3 regions of the Aurantiacibacter flavus genome follow, and region 1 is predicted to be linked to each of the others. Evidence: predicted binding sites of a transcription regulator. Region 1 holds the regulator's gene; each other region holds the start of a gene.
The links. The regulator LexA, encoded in region 1, represses DNA repair genes until DNA is damaged. The targets are predictions, from matches to a motif close to GTTCCNCNCTTGTTCT.

Region 2: the regulator LexA is predicted to act here: its motif matches at 3,730-3,745, upstream of recA (recombinase RecA).
Region 3: the regulator LexA is predicted to act here: its motif matches at 5,193-5,208, upstream of ABDJ38_RS07390 (deoxyguanosinetriphosphate triphosphohydrolase).

What each region holds. Positions count from the first base shown of each region.
Region 1 covers NZ_JBDLBR010000002.1:675,247-682,146, forward strand. Annotated here, with positions in the region: gene ABDJ38_RS07930 (citrate synthase) at 1-58, opposite strand, end outside; gene gltX (glutamate--tRNA ligase) at 96-1,523, opposite strand; gene ABDJ38_RS07940 (ComEC/Rec2 family competence protein) at 1,553-3,736, shown strand; gene lexA (transcriptional repressor LexA) at 3,767-4,444, opposite strand; gene ABDJ38_RS07950 (molybdopterin molybdotransferase MoeA) at 4,514-5,719, opposite strand; gene moaC (cyclic pyranopterin monophosphate synthase MoaC) at 5,716-6,186, opposite strand; gene ABDJ38_RS07960 (PilZ domain-containing protein) at 6,403-6,891, opposite strand.
Region 2 covers NZ_JBDLBR010000001.1:489,678-496,577, reverse strand. Annotated here, with positions in the region: gene alaS (alanine--tRNA ligase) at 1-1,471, opposite strand, end outside; gene ABDJ38_RS02305 (methyltransferase domain-containing protein) at 1,565-2,383, opposite strand; gene recA (recombinase RecA) at 2,588-3,655, opposite strand; gene ABDJ38_RS02295 (DUF4139 domain-containing protein) at 3,792-5,384, opposite strand; gene ABDJ38_RS02290 (DUF4139 domain-containing protein) at 5,558-6,900, opposite strand, start outside.
Region 3 covers NZ_JBDLBR010000002.1:571,107-578,006, reverse strand. Annotated here, with positions in the region: gene ABDJ38_RS07425 (MipA/OmpV family protein) at 1-501, opposite strand, end outside; gene ABDJ38_RS07420 (TetR/AcrR family transcriptional regulator) at 700-1,281, shown strand; gene ABDJ38_RS07415 (hypothetical protein) at 1,288-1,518, opposite strand; gene ABDJ38_RS07410 (DMT family transporter) at 1,574-2,488, shown strand; gene ABDJ38_RS07405 (hypothetical protein) at 2,570-2,698, shown strand; gene ABDJ38_RS07400 (DUF938 domain-containing protein) at 2,719-3,315, opposite strand; gene ABDJ38_RS07395 (NAD(P)H-binding protein) at 3,312-4,001, opposite strand; gene ABDJ38_RS07390 (deoxyguanosinetriphosphate triphosphohydrolase) at 3,994-5,154, opposite strand; gene ABDJ38_RS07385 (NAD(P)(+) transhydrogenase (Re/Si-specific) subunit beta) at 5,260-6,711, opposite strand; gene ABDJ38_RS07380 (NAD(P) transhydrogenase subunit alpha part 2) at 6,711-6,900, opposite strand, start outside.

The DNA.
Region 1 (6,900 bases):
GCACCGGAAGTTCGAGCGAGTTGCCGCCGAGTTCGAGGTTCGCTTGCTTGTCCGCCAAAGCCTGTACTCCTGTGTTAATAGTTGCGACCCTGCCGTCAGGACCGGGCCTGCGCGTCGATCCGCGCGAGGCTTTCGTCCCTGCCGAGCAGGACCAGCACATCGAAAATTCCGGGCGAAGTCGTTTGTCCCGTCAAAGCAGCGCGCAACGGCTGCGCCAGCTTGCCGAGGCCGAGCCCCAAGTCTTCTGCGTAGGCCTTGAGATTGGCCTCCAGAGCCTCGGTTGTCCAGTCCTTCTCGGCGCTCAAACGCTGTGAAATTGTGGCCAGACGGCCGCGTGCCTCGTCGTCGAGAAGTTGTGTTGCTTTTTCGGTCAGTTCGAGCGGGCGCTGCACAAACAGGAAGCGCGCGCCATCGGCCAGCTCACCCAGATCGCGCGCACGTGTTTTCAGCACGGGCATGGCCTCGGTCAGCAGCTTTTCGTCGGCCTCCGACCCGATCCGCCCGGCCACCAGACCGGCGAGGCGCGCATCGTCGGCCTCGCGAATGAAGTTGCCGTTCATATTGGCAAGCTTCTTCATGTCGAACCGGCTCGGCCCCTTGTTAACACCGCTGAGGTTGAACAGCGCGATGGCTTCCTCGCGGGTGAACTCTTCCTTGTCGCCGTGACCCCAGCCGAGGCGCAGAAGGTAATTGAACAGCGTTTCAGGCAGGATGCCCAGCTCGTCGCGATAGGCATCGACGCCGAGCGCGCCATGCCGCTTGGAAAGCTTGGCGCCATCGTTGCCGTGGATCAGCGGGATATGGGCATAGACGGGCTCGTCCCAGCCTTCCTCAATCCCCTGCATCGCCCGGATCAGCTGGATCTGGCGGAAAGCATTGTTGAGGTGATCGTCGCCTCGGATGATGTGGGTGACGCCCATATCGACATCGTCAACCACCACGGCCAGCATATAGGTGGGGGTGCCATCGGCGCGCAGGAGGATGAAGTCGTCGATCTCCTTGTTGGCGACCTTGACGCGGCCCTGCACGGCATCCTCGATCACAGTGTCACCGCCTGTCTCCGCCTTCAGGCGGATCACGAAGGGGGCGCCCTCGGGTGCTTCTGAGGGATCGCGATCGCGCCAGCGCCCGTCATAGCGCATCGGCTGCTTGTTCGCCCGCTGCTGCTCGCGCATTTCGGCGAGTTCTTCGGGCGAAGCGAAGCACTTGTAGGCCTTGCCCGCTTCGAGCAGCTTCATAGCCACTTCGGCATGGCGCGGCGCGCGCTCGGACTGGAACACCGGCTCGCCGTCGAACTCAAGCCCTAGCCAGTTCAGACCGTCGAAGATGACGTCGATGGCTTCCTGGGTGCTGCGCTGCTTGTCGGTATCCTCGATCCTCAGCAATGCCTTGCCGCCGCAATGGCGGGCATAGAGCCATGAGAACAACCCGGTGCGGGCGTTGCCGATGTGGAGAAAGCCGGTCGGGCTGGGCGCGAAGCGGGTGACGACCGGACGGTCTGCCGTGCTGCCTGCGCTTGCCATATTCACGTAATCCTGTCCTAATCTCATTGATGGCCACGCATTCGCCACCGCCGGTCCCGATGGGGGACGACACGGGCAATGCTGCGACGCAGCAGCCGCATTGGCTCAGCCGTGTCTCTTTGTCCAGTCTTGGCGACGGGGCCGAGGAATTCCTTGCCGATGCAGGCTTCGATCGCGGACCGTGGCTGGCAGTGGCCTTTGCCGGGGGCGTGGCCGCCTGGTTCGTGCTGCCAGGGCCTGCCGCCTGGATTGGCGCGATGGCGGCGGGAGCCATGGCGGCGCTGGGAGCGCTTGCCGCATGGCGCGGGCGCGAGGACCGGGCGCGGCTTTTGCTCGCGATTGTCACTGTCGGTCTGCTGATCGCGGCCGGGGTGGCGACGGGGTGGGCGCGCTCGGCATTGGTCGGGACGGAGGCGTTCGAACGCCCGCTGTCGGCCGACCTCGAGGGGCGGGTGCTCGAAAGGATCGAACAACCGGCGGACGAACGGGTGCGGCTTGTGCTCGCCATCCGCGATCCCGACACAGGCGAACCCGCCAAGGTGCGCATCAACGTCCCGCTTGCCGACGACGACCCGGCCTATCGCGAAGGCGCTCTGATCGCTTTCACGGCGCGCCTGATGCCGCCAGCCTCGCCGATGTTGCCTGGCGGCTACGACTTCGCGCGCAGCGCCTGGTTCACCGGCTATGCAGCCACCGGCAGCGTGCAGGGTGACATCGCGCTGGTCGAACCGGCAACCGGCGGAGAGGGCTGGCTGGCCGAAGTGCAGCGACGCCTCTCGGCCCATGTGCGTGGGCAGCTTGGCGGAGCCTCGGGCACCATCGCTGCCGCCTTTGCCAGCGGCGATCGCGGCGCAATTGGCGCGGCCGACGAGATTGCGATGCGCGATGCCGGGCTTACCCATCTGCTTTCGATCAGCGGGCTTCACGTCAGCGCTGTGATCGCGGGGACTTACTTGCTCGCCATTCGCCTGCTGGCGCTGTGGCCCTGGCTGACCTTGCGGATGCGACTTCCGGTGGGCGCTGCTGCGCTCGCAGCGTTGGCGGGGGCCGGGTACACGCTGCTGACCGGCGCTCAGGTCCCCACCGTCCGCAGCTGCGTGGCCGCATTGCTGGTGCTGGGCGCGCTGGCCTTGGGCCGGGCGCCGCTGTCGCTGCGGATGGTGGCGGTGGCGGCGGTGATCGTGCTTCTGCTGTGGCCCGAATCCATAGTCGGACCCAGCTTCCAGATGAGTTTTGCCGCCGTGATCGCGATTGTCGCGCTGCACAACTGCGGCTGGGCCAAGGCCTTCCTCGCCCCGCGCGAGGAGCGACGCCTGACGCGGCTCGGGCGGCAGACCGCGATGTTGCTCATCACCGGCTTCGTCATCGAACTGGCGCTGATGCCGATCGTGCTGTTCCACTTCCATCGGGCCGGGGTCTACGGCGCGCTGGCCAATGTGATCGCCATTCCCCTGGTCACCTTCGTCTCCATGCCACTCATCGCGCTGGCTCTCGTGCTCGACCTGATCGGGGCGGGGGCGCCCGTGTGGTGGCTGGCCGGCCAGTCGCTTGACCTCATGCTTGCCATCGCCCACTTCACCGCCGCTCAGCCCGGTGCGGTGAAGCTGTTTCCGCATCCCGGTGCCTGGACCATGGCACTGTTCGTCGCCGGCGGGCTTTGGCTCGCTCTTTGGCAGGGCCGGGCGCGCGCCTGGGGCCTTGCGCCGGTGGCGCTTGCGACCGTGTTGATGCTCGCCACGCGCGTTCCCGACGTACTCGTTTCGAGCGACGGGCGACATGTGGGCATCACCACCGCCGACCGGCGGCTCATCATGCTGCGCGACACCGACAGCGCCTATACCCGCGACAACCTGATGCAACTGGCCGGGGTCGAGGCAGAGCCGGTGGCGCTGGCTGATTGGCCCGGCGCACGGTGCAGCCCCGAGTTCTGCTCGGTCACGCTCGAACGCGCAGGGCGGGCCTGGCATTTGCTGCTCGCGCGCAGCGACCTCATCGTGGAGGAGCGGGCGCTGGCTGCGGCATGCCAGCGCGCCGATATCGTCGTCGCTGACCGGTGGTTGCCGCGCTCATGCCAGCCGCGCTGGCTCAAGGCCGACCGGCGGATGCTCGCGGCAAGCGGTGGCCTTGCCATCCTGCTCGATCCGCCCGAAGTCACCACCGTAGCGCAGGGGCAGGGCGAACACGGATGGTGGCGCGGCGAGGCCGAGGATTAATCGGCCCGCCAACGCCACCAAACTGGTCAATTAGTGGTAACGCCGCAGGAGCCCGGCGAGCTTACCCTGCACTTCGACTTCGGTATCGGCATAGACCTGCGGTTGCAGAGCCGAGTTTGCCGGATCGAGCCGGATCTTGCCACCATCGTGATGCAAGTACTTGAGCGTTGCCTCTTCACCGCGAATAAGCGCGACCACGATCTCACCATCGCGCGCGGTGTTGGTCTTCTTCACGAGAGCGAAGTCGCCATCGAAGATGCCCGCTTCGATCATCGAATCGCCCGATACTTCCAGCGCATAGTGATCGCCCGAGCCGAGCAGAGCGGCGGGGACGGGCAGACTACGGCTATCCTCCAGCGCTTCAATCGGTTGCCCCGCGGCGATCTTGCCGTGAAGCGGAATCTCGATCACGTCGTTTGCCGGAGCAGGCGCGGCAGCTGGCGGTGTGGTCGCCTTGGCCACGGCATCCTTAGCGGTGCGACCGGCAGCCATGTTCTCAGGCATCTTCACCACTTCGAGCGCACGCGCGCGGTTGGCGAGACGCTGGATGAAGCCGCGCTCTTCCAGAGCTGAGATCAGTCGGTGTACGCCCGACTTGCTCTTCAGGTCGAGCGCCTCCTTCATCTCTTCGAAACTGGGCGAAATGCCCGTTTCCTCAAGCCGGTGGTGGATGAATAGCAAAAGCTCGTGCTGTTTCGCGGTCAACATGGGCCACTCCGTCAAACAGTCCCAAATCGGGAACCAATGCGGAACATCTATGGAACGATTGCGGCCAAGTCAAGTCCATCCGCCACCGCTCAGCAGATAGACGGCGACCATGTCGCCCGCCTTTGCTTCGCCCGCATGGGCAGGGCGCGCAATCAGCGCCTCACTCGCGGCGAGCGCGCGCAGCGCCGAGGAGTCCTGCTGGCCGAGCAGCGTCACGCCGCCATCGCCCATCCTGGCACGCACGAGCTCGGCGCGTCCGCCCGTCGCGGGCAGAGCATCAAGCGTGGGGAGGGTGATCGCACGCGGCAGAGGTTGGGCCGCGCCCGCAAGGCGTCGCAGCAGAGGGAGCAGGAACAGGTAGGCCGTGACCATGCTGGAGACCGGATTGCCCGGCAGGCCCACCACGAACTGCGCGCCCTTGCGCGCGATCAGCAGCGGCTTGCCCGGCTTCATCGCGATCCGCCAGAAAGCGATTTCCGCTTCCCATTCCTCCAGCGCCGGGCGGACGAGGTCGTGGTCGCCCACCGAGGCTCCGCCGCTGGTGACGAGCACATCGGCGGCATCCGCCTGTGCCAGCGCGGCGCGCATCGCCTCCATCGTGTCGGGCACGGGGCCGAGCCGGTCGATCTCGCTGACCAGCCCCTTGCACATGGCCGCAAGCATTGCACCGTTGCTGGCGGGGATCTGGTGCGGAGCGACGGATTCCGGATCGGCGGCAAGCTCGTCGCCGCTATCGAGTACGGCGATGCGGGGAAGGCGGCCCACGTCAAGGGTGCCATGTCCGCCGGACAGCGCCAGCGCCACGGCTGCGGGCGAGAGCCTTGTGCCTGCGTCCAGCAGTGCGTCGCCTTGCGCGAAGTCGAGCCCGTTGCGGCGCACGTGGCGCGGCGTTGCCGCGTCCTCGCCGTTCAGACGCAGGGCATTACCCTCGCGCTCAGCGTTCTCCTGCAACAGCACCGCCGCCTCTCCCTGAGGCATCAGCGCTCCGGTCGATATGCGGATAGCCTCGCCCGGGGCCAAGGCCCTGTCGAACGGATGGCCCGCCGCGCTTTCGCCCACCACCTGCCACGGGCCGGTCAGCTCGTCGGCACGCACGGCATAGCCGTCCATCGCCGACAGGTCCGCAGGGGGTTGTGTGCGGCGCGCCAGCAGCGGGGCGGCGAGATAGCGCCCCGCAGTGTCGCCCGTGGGCCGACGTTCGCTGCCGAGCGGCGCGGCCATGGCGAGCAGCCGTGCTTGCGCCTCCTCGTGCGGGATGGGCGGGGGGAGGCTCACTCGGCGTACCAGTCGCCGCTCTTGCCGCCAGTCTTGGCGAGCAGGCGGATTTCGGAGATGATCATGCCCTTCTCGAGTGCCTTGGCCATGTCGTAGATCGTCAGCAGCGCTACCGAGACGGCGGTGAGCGCCTCCATCTCGACGCCGGTCTTGCCGGTCAGCGCGGCGCGCGCGGTGACCGCGATGCCGTCGTCTTCGAAAGCGAAGTCAACGCTCACCGTATCGAGCGCGAGCGGGTGGCACAGCGGGATCAGCTCTCCGGTCTTCTTGGCCGCCATGATCCCGGCGATCCGCGCGGCGGCCAGCACGTCGCCCTTGGGGCCGGAGCCATCGCGCACCGCCTGAAGCGTTGCGGGTTGCATTTCGATGAAGCCGCTTGCCGTAGCCGAGCGAACGGTTGGTGCCTTGTGGCCGACATCGACCATCCGCGCCGCGCCAGTTTCGTCGAGGTGGGTGAGCTTGCTCATCGGCTTGCGGCCTTCATCGCTGTTGCATTCGGTGCAAGGTGGTACAGGTGTGACACCGTCCTGGAGAGAAATTTCCTGCCGCGCGCAAGAGGGCTGTAGCGCGATCCTGCGAGCAGCTTATGAAAGGCGTTCGTCATACCACTGTCGTGGCACAGGATAGCAATGTAGGACAGGGCACTGTCGTTCGCCGGATATCGAGCGCCAGTACGGCTCTTGCTAGATCAGGCGCGCGATGAAATAGCCGACAGCTCCGACCAGCAGCCAGGTGGTAACGGTGAGGCCGCCAAGGATTACTACGCGCGTCCGGCGGCTCAACTTTCCCACGTCGGGTTCAGGGATCGCCTCATCCTGCAACACCGGATTGGCAAGCGCCGGGGCGGCGAGCAAGGCCGCGCTGACGGCGGCCTGGGTAATCGGCACGTGAAACTCGGCACCGTACTCGGTTTCGTGATCGACCCGCGCGCTGCGCACGATTGTCGCGGACACGGTTCCGGCCTCGGGGAGCGCAACCTCGAAGGTTTCGCCCATGGCAAGCTTGGCCGACGACCGGATGCGCAAGCCTGTCTGCGAGAGGTCCAGAATGACGACAGGCGTCGTTCCCGGCCCGTCGGATGCGTCGAAGCTGAGCGTGAAGGTCCGGCGACTGGCACTTCTCCGGTCAAGAAAAGGCGTCGGGTGAGAAAGGGCGGCAACTCTGGGCAGCATGATAGACCT
Region 2 (6,900 bases), on a different contig from region 1:
GCAGGATCATCTCCTGCCCGGCATCGGCGCTGGCGACCTCCTTGCCATCGACCACCAAGGCGACCACCCGGCCCTCGCCCTTGTCGGCGGTATAGCCGGTGAACTCTGTCGCGCCTTCGCGCTCAACCACGTCGAACCAGACCTCGCTGTCAGCCGCCGCGCCCGAGCCCTTCCACGCCGCACGCGCTGCCGCCTTCTGCTGCGCCATCGCCGCATCGAAGCCCTCGCGGTCGACGCCGATGCCGCGCGAACGCAGCGCGTCCTCGGTCAAATCATAAGGGAACCCATAGGTGTCGTAGAGCTTGAAGGCCGCCTCACCGGGCAGGTTCGTGCCCTCGCCCAGCGTGGCAACTTCATCGTCAAGCAGGCGAAGCCCCTTTTCCAACGTTTGCCGGAAGCGCGTTTCCTCGCGTTCGAGCACCTCGGTGATCAGCGCCTGCGCCCGCGACAGCTCGGGGTAAGCCTGCCCCATCTCGGTTACGAGCGCGGGCACGAGGCGGTGCATCAGCGGACGGTCGGCGCCGAGCAAGTGCGCATGGCGCATGGCGCGGCGCATGATGCGACGCAGGACATAGCCGCGTCCCTCATTAGAGGGCAGCACGCCGTCGGCGATAAGGAAGCTGGTCGAGCGCAGGTGATCGGCAATCACGCGGTGGCTGGCGATCTGCTCACCCTCGGCCTTGGCCTTCACGAGGTCTTCGCTGGCCTCGATCAACGCGCGGAAGGTGTCGGTCTCGAACACATTGTGCACGCCCTGAAGCACGGTCGAAATGCGTTCGAGCCCCATGCCGGTGTCGATCGACGGACGCGGCAGGTCGCCGACGATGGCGTCGGCTTCCTGAATGTGCTGCATGAATACGAGATTCCAGATCTCGACAAAGCGGTCGCCATCCTCGTCGGGCGATCCCGGCGGGCCACCGGCGATCTCCGGGCCGTGGTCCCAGAAGATTTCCGAACTGGGGCCGCAGGGGCCATCCGAGCCCATAGCCCAGAAATTGTCCTTGGTGGCGATACGGATGATGCGCTCGTCGGGGAGCCCCGCGATCTTGCGCCAAAGCTCGGCGGCCTGATCGTCGGTGTGATAGACGGTGACCAGCAGCCGCTCGGGATCGAGGCCAAGCTCGCGCGTGACCATGCCCCAGGCCAGTTCGATCGCGCGTTCCTTGAAGTAGTCGCCGAAGCTGAAGTTGCCGAGCATCTCGAACAGCGTGAGATGGCGGGCAGTATAGCCGACATTATCAAGATCGTTGTGCTTGCCGCCGGCGCGCACGCACTTCTGGCTGGTCGTCGCGCGCGGAGCGGGCGGCGTCTCAAGTCCGGTGAAGACGTTCTTGAACGGCACCATCCCCGCGTTGACGAACATCAACGAAGGATCGTTGTAGGGAACCAGCGGTGCCGACGGCACAACCGTGTGATCGTTGGCCGCGAAGTAGTCGAGAAACGCGCGGCGAATGTCGTTGGTCGATTGCATCGCGTCGAATTAGGGCCTGTTCGCCTGCTCGACAAGCATGTTACGCGCACAATGGTCAGGCTCGTGCGCCTCGTACACCACCAGTCCGACCTCCTAGCTACGCTGTGCGGAGACCAGCCAGGCCGCAGCCGGCAGCGAAACGATACCTTCGCGACAGTTGCGCTCCGATAACGCGTCGAGCTTGGTCAGGAAGGTCTGGCGCTCATCTTGATCCAGCTCGCCAAGGGCCCTGGCAGCGGGGCCGATGGTGCAGAAGTAATCGCGCGCATCGGCCACCGGGTCTTCACCTGTGCCCACGATCATCGGAAACTCGACAGGCGCGAAGGTTATGTCTGTCCACCCGGCGGCGGAAAGTATCTGCTCGACATAGGATGCATCAGCAAAGGCAAAGGGGCCAGGCGCGCGAGGATCTGATTGGGCCGGCTGCGGCAGCAGGCGCGCGACCTCAGTCATGAAAGGGTTGAGCGAAGGCGCTCGAAAGCACGAAAACAACAGCTTTGCCGAAGGAGCCGCAACAGCAGCCAGGTTGGCGAAGGCAGCCGTAGGATCGCCGAAAAACATCACGCCATGACGCGAGATCAGTTGATCAGGTGCGAAGGCATCTTCTGGCCTCCAGGTGGAGGCGTCGTGGCAGACGAAAGTGACATTACCGAATCTCTCGCCGCGAGCCTGCGCCGCCTCGACAAGGTGCGGCGAGATGTCGAGGCCGCACACCTGCACGGCCGGACGGTTACGTGCGACAGCCAGTGACAGCTCGCCAGCGCCGCAGCCGATATCGAGGACCTCGCGAAACTCCAGGCTACGTAAACGGGTAAGGAGACGATCGGTGAGAATGCCGAAGCTGCGGTCGGTCCGGCGCCAGTTGTCGGCCCAGCTTGCGCCTTGGCTTCCCTGCCAGTCAGTCTTGTCCAATATGCCATCCCCCTGCTTGATGGTCGGTTTCGCCAGTTCTGTTTCGATGTCATTGCAGCTCATGCACCGAAACACCGCGATGGCTCAAGTCCGGGCCAGTGCGAATGCGAGGAAGCCGACGCTCGGACACGGTATAAGTGTCTTCGCGCCGGCTCCGGTTCGCAAGGGGGGCTGCTGTCATCGCTGCCCGACCCTTCTTGAGGATCAGTCGTCGGAGTCCGCGTCCGGCCCCGTCATCATCTCCTCGGCGACCGCATCGGTCTGGCTGCGAATCGCAGCTTCGATCTGGTCGCAAATCTCGGGATTTTCCTTCAGGTAAGTTTTGGCGTTCTCGCGGCCCTGGCCGATGCGGATGCTATCGTAGCTGAACCACGAACCCGCCTTCTCGACCACGCCGGCCTTCACGCCGAGGTCGAGGATCTCGCCGATCTTTGAAATGCCCTCGCCATACATGATGTCGAACTCGACCTGCTTGAACGGCGGGGCCACCTTGTTCTTCACCACTTTCACGCGTGTCGAGTTACCGGTAACCTCGTCACGGTCTTTAATTGCCCCGGTGCGGCGGATGTCGAGGCGGACAGAAGCATAGAATTTCAATGCGTTACCGCCGGTCGTCGTTTCCGGGTTGCCGTACATCACGCCGATCTTCATGCGCAGCTGGTTGATGAAGATCACCATGCACTTCGAACGGTTGATCGAACCGGTGAGCTTGCGCAGACTCTGGCTCATCAGGCGGGCCTGCAGGCCGACATGGCTGTCGCCCATCTCGCCCTCGATCTCGGCGCGCGGCACCAGTGCAGCCACCGAATCGACCACCAGCACGTCAATCGCATTCGAGCGCACCAGCGTGTCCACGATCTCCAGCGCCTGCTCGCCGGTGTCGGGCTGCGACACGATCAGCTCGTCGATATCGACGCCCAGTTTCTTCGCATAGACGGGATCGAGCGCATGTTCGGCATCGACGAAAGCCGCCGTGCCGCCCCCCTTCTGCGCCTCGGCGATCACGTGCAGCGCGAGCGTTGTCTTACCCGAGCTTTCCGGGCCATAAACCTCGATCACGCGGCCTTTGGGCAGGCCCCCCACGCCCAGCGCAATATCGAGGCCGAGCGAGCCGGTGGAAATCGCTTCCACCTGCATGGCTTCCTTCTGCCCCAGCTTCATGGCGGAGCCCTTGCCAAAGGCGCGATCAATCTGTGCGAGAGCGGCGTCCAGCGCCTTCTGACGGTCCACGGTTTTGCGATCCTCTTCAACCAGCTTCAATTGGGTAGCCATGACACGGTCTCCGCTCTGTCGCTAGGGCCTCATGCCCTTCGTCCACGAGACCGGTGTACCCACTTTGTTCCATGAGAACAAGAGTGGAACATAAAATTTCCTACATTTTTCCTGCTTAGCACCGCAAAACGCAGGATCAGCGCAGGGTCGAGCGCATCTGCCAGTCGAAATCGGTGGTCGAATTTTCCGCGATCTGCACCTCGACATAGCGGGCGCCATTCTTCGTCAGCAGGCGCTCACGCGGGAAGCGATAGTCCCACCCGGCTTCCCGCCCGAGCATGATTCGCATGGTCACTCTATGCGGATTGGCATTGGTGACGCGCGCGCGCATCGGCATCCAGCGCTCGCCATACGAATCGGGCTCGGCCGCGCCGAGCCGCGCGCACTGCGTGAACACCTGGGGACTTTGGCCGATATCCAGCTCGACATCCTGCCCCACGGCATAGTCTCGCAGGTCCAGCTCGCTCACCAGCAGGTTGCCCGCCGGCGACGGCTCGAACAGCGCCATATTGCCGAGCGGCAGCGCCGCGCCGAGGCCGTGCGCCTCGTCGTTCTTCGTGACCAGCATCAGCGTGGCGGGAGTGAAATCAGCCCGATCTTCGCGGCTCGGAAAGGGCGTCCACGGTACGCATTGGTCGGCGCGATAGACGATCCGCCCTTCGACCTCAGGCCGGTCGAGGAAGGCGATCTGCTTGAGGCCCTTGGCTGAAACCGTCACCGGCTCAGGCACGCGATAGAGCTTGAGGTCGCCCAGATCTTCCTCGGTCGCCCGCATCGTCGCGGTGACGACGATTTCCTCGTCAGCCTCCGCGCGCGCGCGCATCGCGACGGGCGCATACATGACCATGGGCGCAGGCGGAGGGGCGGGAGGATTGAAGTAGAGTTCTGGCGACCCGGCAGCGGTGCTGCCGATCGGATAGCAGGTGAGTCGCAGCGGACGCGCACGCGGAGGCTCTGCCAGACCCTCGAAGTCGCTCTCGACGTTGATCGTGCCGGCGACGGCCATAAGCTCGGCGTTCTCGAAGCTCTGGCCGTTGTCGTTGAGCACCGTCAGCCAGCTTACCAGCCTTAACCGCGCGTCCTCGCGCGCGCCCGCTTCGACGAGCGTGGCGACATAGTTCGCCTCCCAGTCGAAACCCCAGGCGAGGTACGACAACGTCACCGTGTAGGTGCCGCCGCTCGCATCGCGGGTGTCGATGGAGAACACTGGCTCGGACGAGAGCCCCGCGGGTATGCGATCGAAGGCAAGGCTTTCGGGCAGGCCCGAGCAGCGCACCGGCTCGAACCCCTCGCTGGTTTGCAGGACGAGGCCGCCATCGGCGCGGGTGCGGACCACGGCACTCTCGCTCGTCTGCGCGCCGGTGCCCGGATTGGTGCGGGTGATGCGGACACGGTTGCCGAGCGTCCCGTCGACCAGCGCGGCGGGGCTCAGGAGGTCGGCATTGCGGTTCTTCTCGATGGTGCCGCCGGGAAGGCCCGTGACGATGGCCGAGACCGCCACCATCCCCTCGGCCACGCCGGTGAAGCGGATGCGCGATTCGCCCGGTGGCAGCGTGACCGTACGGACTTCGGAGATCATCGCGAAGCCTTGCGGGTTGTCGCGGTCGAGCCGGTCGCCGGGGGCGCGGTTGGGGTCGCGGTAGATGGTGACGGCTTGTTCGGTGGGGGCGGAGGCTTCGATTGTTGGGCGGTCTTGCGCGGCGGTGGGGGCGGAGAAGCACAGGGCCAATGTGAAGAGCGCAACAGCTCCTCTCCCGTTTACGGGAGGGGCTGGGGGTGGGAATGGGCCCGCAGGGCCCACCCCGCTGCGACTAGACAGCAAGCTGCCAAGTCTCGCTGCCCCTTCCGTAAACGGGAGGGGAGTTTTATTGCTGGATCTTCTGAGGCGCACCACCCGCGCCCTTAGTACTTCGTCTCGTAAGTCACGCGGACCACGCGCTCGCCATTGGCGGGCACGGTCACGCGGTAGAGGCGGGTATCGGCGTTCAGCTGCTCGCCTGCGATATCTTCCGAGACCACGCGATAGTCATTGGCCCAGTAGCCGCGATCGAGCCCCGATTGGCGGAATTCGACTGTGACCGGCTCGCTCTTCGCATTGGTGAAGCTGTAGCGCATCGTGGTGCGATAGTAGTCGACCGCCCGGTCGACCTCGACTTCGCGGGTCACCTCGCCATTCTCGATCACGCGGTAACGCGCCGAGCGCTCATAGTCGGCGGCGGTGATCTTGTCGCGGCGCTCGACCTCGACCTTGCTGTACACGTCGAAAGCATCGCCGGTGCGTAGAGACAGCACGCTGCCCATCGGGGTGTGGCCGATGGAATTCTCGCCAATGAACTGCGGGTTTCCACTCGCATCGCGCTGGTAGAACCGCACCGTGCCGGCAGGCAGCGCATCGCCCAGCCCGCCTTCGCGCGAGGAATTGAAGCTGATCGCAGAAGACACGCTCTGCCAGTCGTCCCATGTCGCCAGCCAGCCCGCGCCCGCCGAATAGACGCGGTTTGCGGGAACGCCCTGCACGTCAAGGAAGCTGACCTGCTTGGTCTGATTGTTCGCAATCGTGGTGCGGCCCTCGATCGGGTAGAGATAGAAGTCGCCCAGCCGTTCGCGATCGGCGTTCTGGGTGCCCGGACGCACCATATCGCTGCGGCGCACATTGCGGCCACCGCCCACATTGCCTGCCACCAGCAGTGTGTCGGCATTGGTGAAGGTGGTGCCGGTGGTGTTGGTGAGCGTCACCCATCCCTGCATGTCGACCGTGCCCCGCGCTTCGTCGAACAGCGCGACATAGTCGCTCGACCAGCCGAGGCCGGGGGTGAGATAGCGGATCGACGCGGGCCGCGTTCCGCCGCGCGAACTTTCAAGATTCACCGACAGCGTGGGCCGCGCCCGCAGGTTCGGTGGCAGCTGGTCGAAGATCACCCGCACCGGCAGGCCATCGTCGCGCAGCACCTCGACCTGTCCGTTCACGCGGATCACCACCCCGCCCACGGTCGAGAGCACCTCGGCACGCTGGCGGGTTTCCGCACCGGTGGCGGGATTGGTGCGGATCAATGTGACCTCCTGACCCACGGCCTTTTCCATCAGCTTTTGCGGGGTGAGCAGGTCGAAGTCGAAGTTCTGTTCGATGATCGTGGTGTCGGCGGCGTTGAAGCTCAGTGTCTCGGGCCGGATCATCGCCGAGACATCGGGAAAGGTCACAGTCGAGCGCCCGCGCGCGATATCGAGCTGGCGCACGTCCTGCACCA
Region 3 (6,900 bases), 100 kb from region 1:
TTGCACCGCGATCTCGCCGACATGGCCATCGTGGGTGTCGCTGACATCGAACAGCACCTTGCCGCTGACCTGCAACCGGTCGCGCGGAGAAAGCAAGCCGCTCAGCCGCACGCCGAGAAAGCCGCCCGCCTCGAAGGCATCGTCGAGATCGCCCAGCGCCGCCACTGCCGTGCTGTCGATATCCTCGGCCTGCCGCCCGAAACGATAGTTCACCGAAGGCCCCGCGATCACCTGCGCGATTGGCGAGACATTCAGCGATGCGCCGCTTCCCTCCGTAACGAAGTAGAAATTCCCGTATTGCAGGTAGGCCCCGCCGAATGGCACGGCACGATAGTCGTCGGAACCGACATAGTCGGGTGCCGCCGCCGCCATGGCGTAGACCGAGCCGTGCAGTTGTGCTCCTTCGGTGCCAGCACGCTCGCCGTCTTCGGCCAGCGCGGGCGATGCGGCACCAAGGCCGATCATGATTGTGAGCAAACCGAACTTGTCATATTCTCGCATGCAGATTTCCCGTAAAAACGTGCCAGATTCGTCTTGGATCGCGCAGCCAGCACCCGTGCCGTCCGCGCTGCGAGAAAAAAGCCGCATTCGCCCGCATTTGGTACTCGCTTTCGGAGCCCCGCCGTGCCCCTCCCCAGCCATTTGAAAACACGCAAGAATCCGCGCCAATCCCGCTCGCGCGCGACGATGGACGCTATTTTGGAGGCAACCACTCACATTGTGCTGAGGCACGGCTACGAAGGGATGACCACCAACCACGTCGCCGAACGAGCCGGGGTCAGCATCGGCTCACTTTACCAGTATTTTCCTTCAAAGGAGGCGCTGGTCGCTGCCGTGCTCCAGAAGAACGCCGACGACAATTTCGCCGTCATGGCCGGGGTGCTGGAGCAGGCCGATGGGCTGCCGCTGGCCGAGGTCATTCGCCTGTCGGTCGAGGCGATGGCGCAGCTCCACCGCAACAACCTCACCTGGCACGGGGCCATAGTCGACTGCTCGTCCCGGATCGACGCCGCCGAGTGGGAGCAGGAACTGAACGAGCGTATCTCCACGCTCACTATCGCCTTTCTCGAGCGTTACCGCGACGAGATGCGCCCGGGTATCGACCTCGAAGTCGCCATGATCGTGATCCGCAACATCGGCCATTCGGTGTTCGAACACGCGATCCAGAACGATCCCGAACTGTTCGACAATGCACGCGTCACGGCGGAGATCGCCTCGGCAACCATGGCCTATCTGACCGGCTCGGGGGCGGTAGAGCCAGCCCGTGCCAGCGCCGCCTAGCCCAGCCTAACCCCTCAGCCAGCCGCTGATCGCCAGCGCCATCAGCATCATGCCAAGGAGCATCGTCAGCGCGGCGATATCGCGCCAGGGCAGCACGCCCACCGCGTCGATATCGCGCCGGTTGCGGCGGCGGCGCTCGCCCATGAAGGCAAGGAACGAAAGCACCAGCATCGCCAGCCCGGCGAGCCCGATCAGGGTCGCATCGCTGGCGAAAAGCAGGAAGTCGGGCTCTTTCATGGGCCGCCATATGGGCATCGCTTGCCACTGGCGCAATCGTCTCTAAGGCAGGCGCATGAGCGATAGCGATCTCGACCGGCCGATGATGGCTTTGGCCATGCGGCTGGCGGGAATCATGGGCTTTGCGCTGATGGCTGCGCTGATCAAACTCGCTTCGCAGCGCGGGATACACCTTGCCGAGATCATCTTCTGGCGCCAGCTCGTTTCGGTGCCGCTGATTGCCGGCTGGGCGATCTATGCCGGCGGTCTGCACCTGCTCGCCACAAAGCGGCCCAAGGCCCATCTGGTGCGCAGCCTCTACGGCATCGTCGGCATGCTATGCAATTTTGGAGCGGTGATCCTGCTGCCGCTGGCCGAGGCGCAGACGATCAACTTCTCTGCCCCGATCTTCGCCGTGATCCTTTCCATGGTGCTGCTGCGCGAATCAGTCGGCATATGGCGCTGGTCGGCAGTACTGGCGGGGTTCGCCGGCATTCTCGTGATCGCGCGCCCGGGCGACAGCGACATTGCGCTTGAAGGCGCGCTGGTGGCGCTGGGCGGCGCCTTCATGATCGCCCTGATCTCGATCCAGATCCGCGATCTCGGCAAGACCGAGAAGCCCTTCGTGATCGTATTCTGGTTCGCGCTCACCAGCGCCGTGCTGACCGCGCCGCTGCTGCCCTTCACGATGAAGGCGCATGGCTGGCAGGACTGGCTGCTGTTGCTCGCCATCGGGCTGACCGGAACCTGGGGGCAGATCCTCATCACCATGGCGCTACGCTATGGCAAGGTCGCGAGCGTGATCGTGATGGACTATTCGGCCATCGTCTGGGCAACGCTGCTTGGGTGGCTGATATTCTCCAACCTGCCACCCGCAACGACCTTTATCGGCGCGCCGATCGTGATCGCGGCCGGGCTGGTGATCGCATGGCGCGAACGGGTGCTGTCTCGCCGCGCCTTCGTCGATCAGCGGCAGGCGACCGGAACCTGACGGCCGCTCGGCGGTTTCTTCTGCAATACCCCGGCGGCGCAGAAAAGCCGCGAACCTTGGGGCTTCTGGAAAGGAATTGCCATGACACGCAAGCTGATCATCGCCGCTACTACCGCCGCGCTCGCCTTTGCCGCCACCGCCTGCAACACCGTGAGCGGCGCCGGCGAAGACCTGCAGTCCGCTTCTGACACCGTCGCCGACGAAATGTGAGCAAGCCTCGGTGCTCGCTGTCAGCCCTCGCGGCGATAGACGAGCACCAGATTGTTGGCAGGCATAACGTGCCGCGTGGCGAGGGTGAGCCCTTGCGCGCGGCACAGGTCGTCAAGCCATTCCCGGTTACGTAAGCCCCAGGCGGGATTGCGTGCCTTCAGACTGTCATCGAACGCGAGGTTCGACGGCGCAGTCTCCACCTCGGCTTCGCGCCACGGGCCGTAGAGGATCAGCGGCGCGCCGGGCCCAAGGATTCGTCCTGCAGCCGCGACGAGCCCTACGGTGGCGGATATCGGGCTGATATGCGCCATGTTCGAGCAGTAAATCGCATCGGCACGCGCAATAGGCCAGTCGGTGGCGCTCGCATCGAGCTGGATTGGCGGGAGGAGGTTATCGCCCGGATAGTCCTCGCGCCAGGCCGCTATCGAGTCGAGGGACTCGGGATCGGGGTCGCTCGGTTGCCAGGTGAGCTTCGGGAAAAGCCCGGCGAAGTGCACACCGTGCTCGCCCGTCCCGCTCGCCACTTCGAGCACAAGACCCGAGGCGGGCAGTTCTCCTGTCAGCACTTCGGCAATCGGAGCGCGGTTGCGCTCCGTGGCAGGGGCAAAGCGTTTCACGCTGTCTTCGCCTGAGCCAAAGCACGGGCGAGGCGCTGGATCGAGCCATAATCGTGTTCGAAGGTGCCGCGTGCAGGCGTGCGGGTCGCCTGCAACAACGCAGCCGCCACATCGCGCGCCGCAACCGACCGATAGCGCCGCTTCGAGCCATGCAGAAACAGATCGGCCAGCGGCGACAAAAGTTGCCCGATCCCTTCTAGCGCGCGCCGCTCGCCCTCCCGTTTGCCGCGCAACAGACCGGGCCGCACAATATCCAATCGCGCGAAACGAAGTCGGCGCAAGCGCTGCTCCGCCTCGCCTTTCATGGCAAGATACTGCGCCTTGGCATGCAGATCTGCTCCGACCGACGAGAGATGTACAAACTGCCGCGCACCCGCCTTCAGCGCTGCTTCGGCCACAGTCAGCACGAGTTCGCAGTCGACTTCGCGCAGACCCGTGCGCCCGGATTTCGCCTGCGTGGTGCCGAGCGCGCAGATCACCGCATCGGGCGCAATGGTGGCAATCGCCTGCGGCCAGTTCTCTACCGGCGCGAGCATCATCTCCATCCGCCCGCCGCGCGGCAGCGGCACTTCGCGCCGCGCCAGGGCAAGCAGCGACAGCCCCGGCACATCGCGTCCTTGCGCGATAACTTCGCGCCCCACCAGCCCGGTCGCGCCGACCAGCAGGACTCGCGTCGGGTCAGACATTAGTCAGCCGCGCCGATACTTCGCCGAAGATGCGGCGATACTGCTCGATGGCATAGCGGTCGGTCATCCCGGCGAGGAAATCGGCGATATGCCGCGCGCGCTGCGGTTCCTGCGGCGGCAGGCTGTCGGTCCAGCTGGGCGGCATCAGCGCGGGATCCTGATCGTAAGCGGCATAGAGCTTGGCAATCACCTCGCGTGCGCGGCCGGCAGTGCGTGTCTGCTCCTCGTGGTAGTAGAGCCGCTCGTACATGAACTTCTTGAGCCGACGCTCACGCGCCTGCATCTCGGGCGAAAAGGCCGCGATGGGCCCACCCGCAGCGCGGACTTCCTCGGCGCTGCCGATGCCTTGCAGGTTCGCTCGCGTGGTTTCGAGCAGATCGTTGACCATTAGCCCGATCTGGCTGCGCACCAGCTCGCGCAGCAGCTGCTTTTCATCGGCATCGGGAAAGCGGCGCTCGATGGCGCGGAACTCGTCGGCAACGAATTCGAGCGTCAGCAGATCGTCGAGCTTGAGGAACCCGGCGCGATAGCCGTCGTCGATGTCGTGGTTGTCGTAGGCGATATCGTCGGCCAGCGCCGCCACCTGCGCTTCGAGCGAGGGCCACTGGGTGAGGTCGAGCGGAAAGGCCGCGTCCAGCTCTTGCAAGGCCCAGCGCGGCTCGGCCACCGGGCCGTTGTGCTTGGCGATGCCTTCGAGCAGCTCCCAGGAAAGGTTCAGCCCGGGAATCCCGCAATAGGGGCTGTCGAGCCGCATCAGCACCCGCAGCGCATGTTCGTTATGGTCGAAGCCCCCGCGTGGTGCGAGCGACGCGTCGAGCGCCTCTTCGCCCGAGTGTCCGAACGGCGGGTGGCCGAGATCGTGCGCGAGGCACAGCGCCTCCGTCAGATCCTCGTCGAGCCCCAGCTGGCGCGCGACCACCCGGCCGATCTGCGCCACTTCTAGGCTATGGGTGAGCCGCACCCGGTAGTGATCGCCATCGGGCGCAACGAACACCTGCGTCTTGCCCGCGAGGCGGCGGAAAGCGATCGAGTGGATGATGCGGTCGCGATCGCGCTGGAACACGCTGCGCGGACCGCGCGCGCCGTCCCCTTCCTGGGCAAATTCGCGACCGCGCGAGGCGGCGGGATCGGCGGCATAGGGGGCAAGAGGCATGGGCCAAGCGCTAGTGCGCGCGCCCTGTCCCCGCAACCGGAACACTTGGTGAACCTCGTCACCCCGTGCTGGGCGCGCGCCGATTATCCACCGGCGTGCCCTGCATTAGTCGCCCAGCGCCTTGTTGATCTCCTCGACCATCTTCTTGGCATCGGCGAGCAGCATCATGGTCTGGTCCATGTAGAACACGTCGTTGTCGACGCCCGCATAGCCGACGCCGCCCATCGAGCGCTTGATGAAGAACACCTGCCGCGCCTTGTCGACGTCGAACACTGGCATCCCGTAGATCGGGCTCGACTTGTCGGTTTTCGCCGCGGGGTTCACCACGTCGTTCGCGCCGATAATGAAGGCGACGTCGCACTGGGCGAACTCGGAGTTGATGTCCTCCAGCTCGAACACCTTGTCATAGTCCACCGATGCTTCGGCGAGCAGCACGTTCATGTGCCCCGGCATCCGGCCCGCCACCGGGTGGATCGCGAACTTCACCTCGACGCCCTGTTCTTCGAGCAGGTCGGTCATCTCGCGCAGCGCGTGCTGCGCCTGCGCCACAGCCATGCCGTAGCCCGGAATGACGATGACCTTTTCGGCCTGCTTGAGCATGAAGGCGGCATCGTCGGCGCTGCCTTGCTTGTAGGGCCGCTGCTCGCGCGCCTCGCCGCTACCTGCGCCGCCCGCGTCGGCGCCGAAGCCACCCGCGATCACGGCGAGGAACTGGCGGTTCATCGCCCGGCACATGATGTAGCTCAGGATCGCCCCCGAAGCGCCGACCAGCGCGCCGGTAATGATCATCGCGGTGTTGCCGAGCGTGAAGCCCATCGCCGCCGCCGCCCAGCCCGAGTAGGAGTTGAGCATCGAGACCACGACCGGCATGTCGGCCCCGCCGATGGGGATGATCAGCAGAAAGCCGATCACGAAGGCGAGCACCGTCAGCCCGACAATCAGCGGCATCGTGGCACCGGGCGCAGCCATGGTGAACATGGCGGTCAGCACGAGGATCGCAGCCAGCGTGCCGAGGTTGATCACATGCCGCGCGGGCAGCAGGATCGGCGCGCCCTTCATCCGGCCAGAGAGCTTGGCAAAGGCGATGACCGAGCCCGAGAAGGTGATCGCGCCGATGGCAATGCCAAGCGCCATCTCGATCTTGCTGACCGAGTTGATCCCGCCATCCGCATCGAGCAGGCCGAAAGCCGCAGGGCTGAGATAAGCGGCCCAGCCCACCAGCACCGCCGCAAGGCCAACTAGGCTGTGAAAGCCTGCCACCAGTTCGGGCATAGCGGTCATGGCGATGCGCCGGGCGATGGTCACGCCGATCATAGCGCCGATCAGGATCGCGACGCCGATCTCGATGATGTTCGCGATCTGGTGCGTGACCAGCGTGGTGACCACGGCAATCGCCATGCCGACCATGCTGTAGCGGTTGCCCTTGCGGCTCGTTTCAGGGCTGGAAAGCCCGCGCAGTGCGAGGATGAAGAACACCCCCGCCACGAGATAGGCCAGGGCGACCCACGGGTTCACCCCGGTGCCAGCAGCACCGACCGTCAGGAAGGAGAGAGCCATCACTTCTTCTCCTTCTTCTTGTACATCGCCAGCATGCGCTCGGTTACGGCAAAGCCGCCGAAGATGTTGATGCTCGCCAGCACCACCGCGGCGAGGCCAACCCATTTGGCCAGCCCGCTCCCGGCCTCGGCCGCAGCGATCAGCGCGCCGACGATGATCACCGAGGAAATCGCATTGGTCACCGCCATC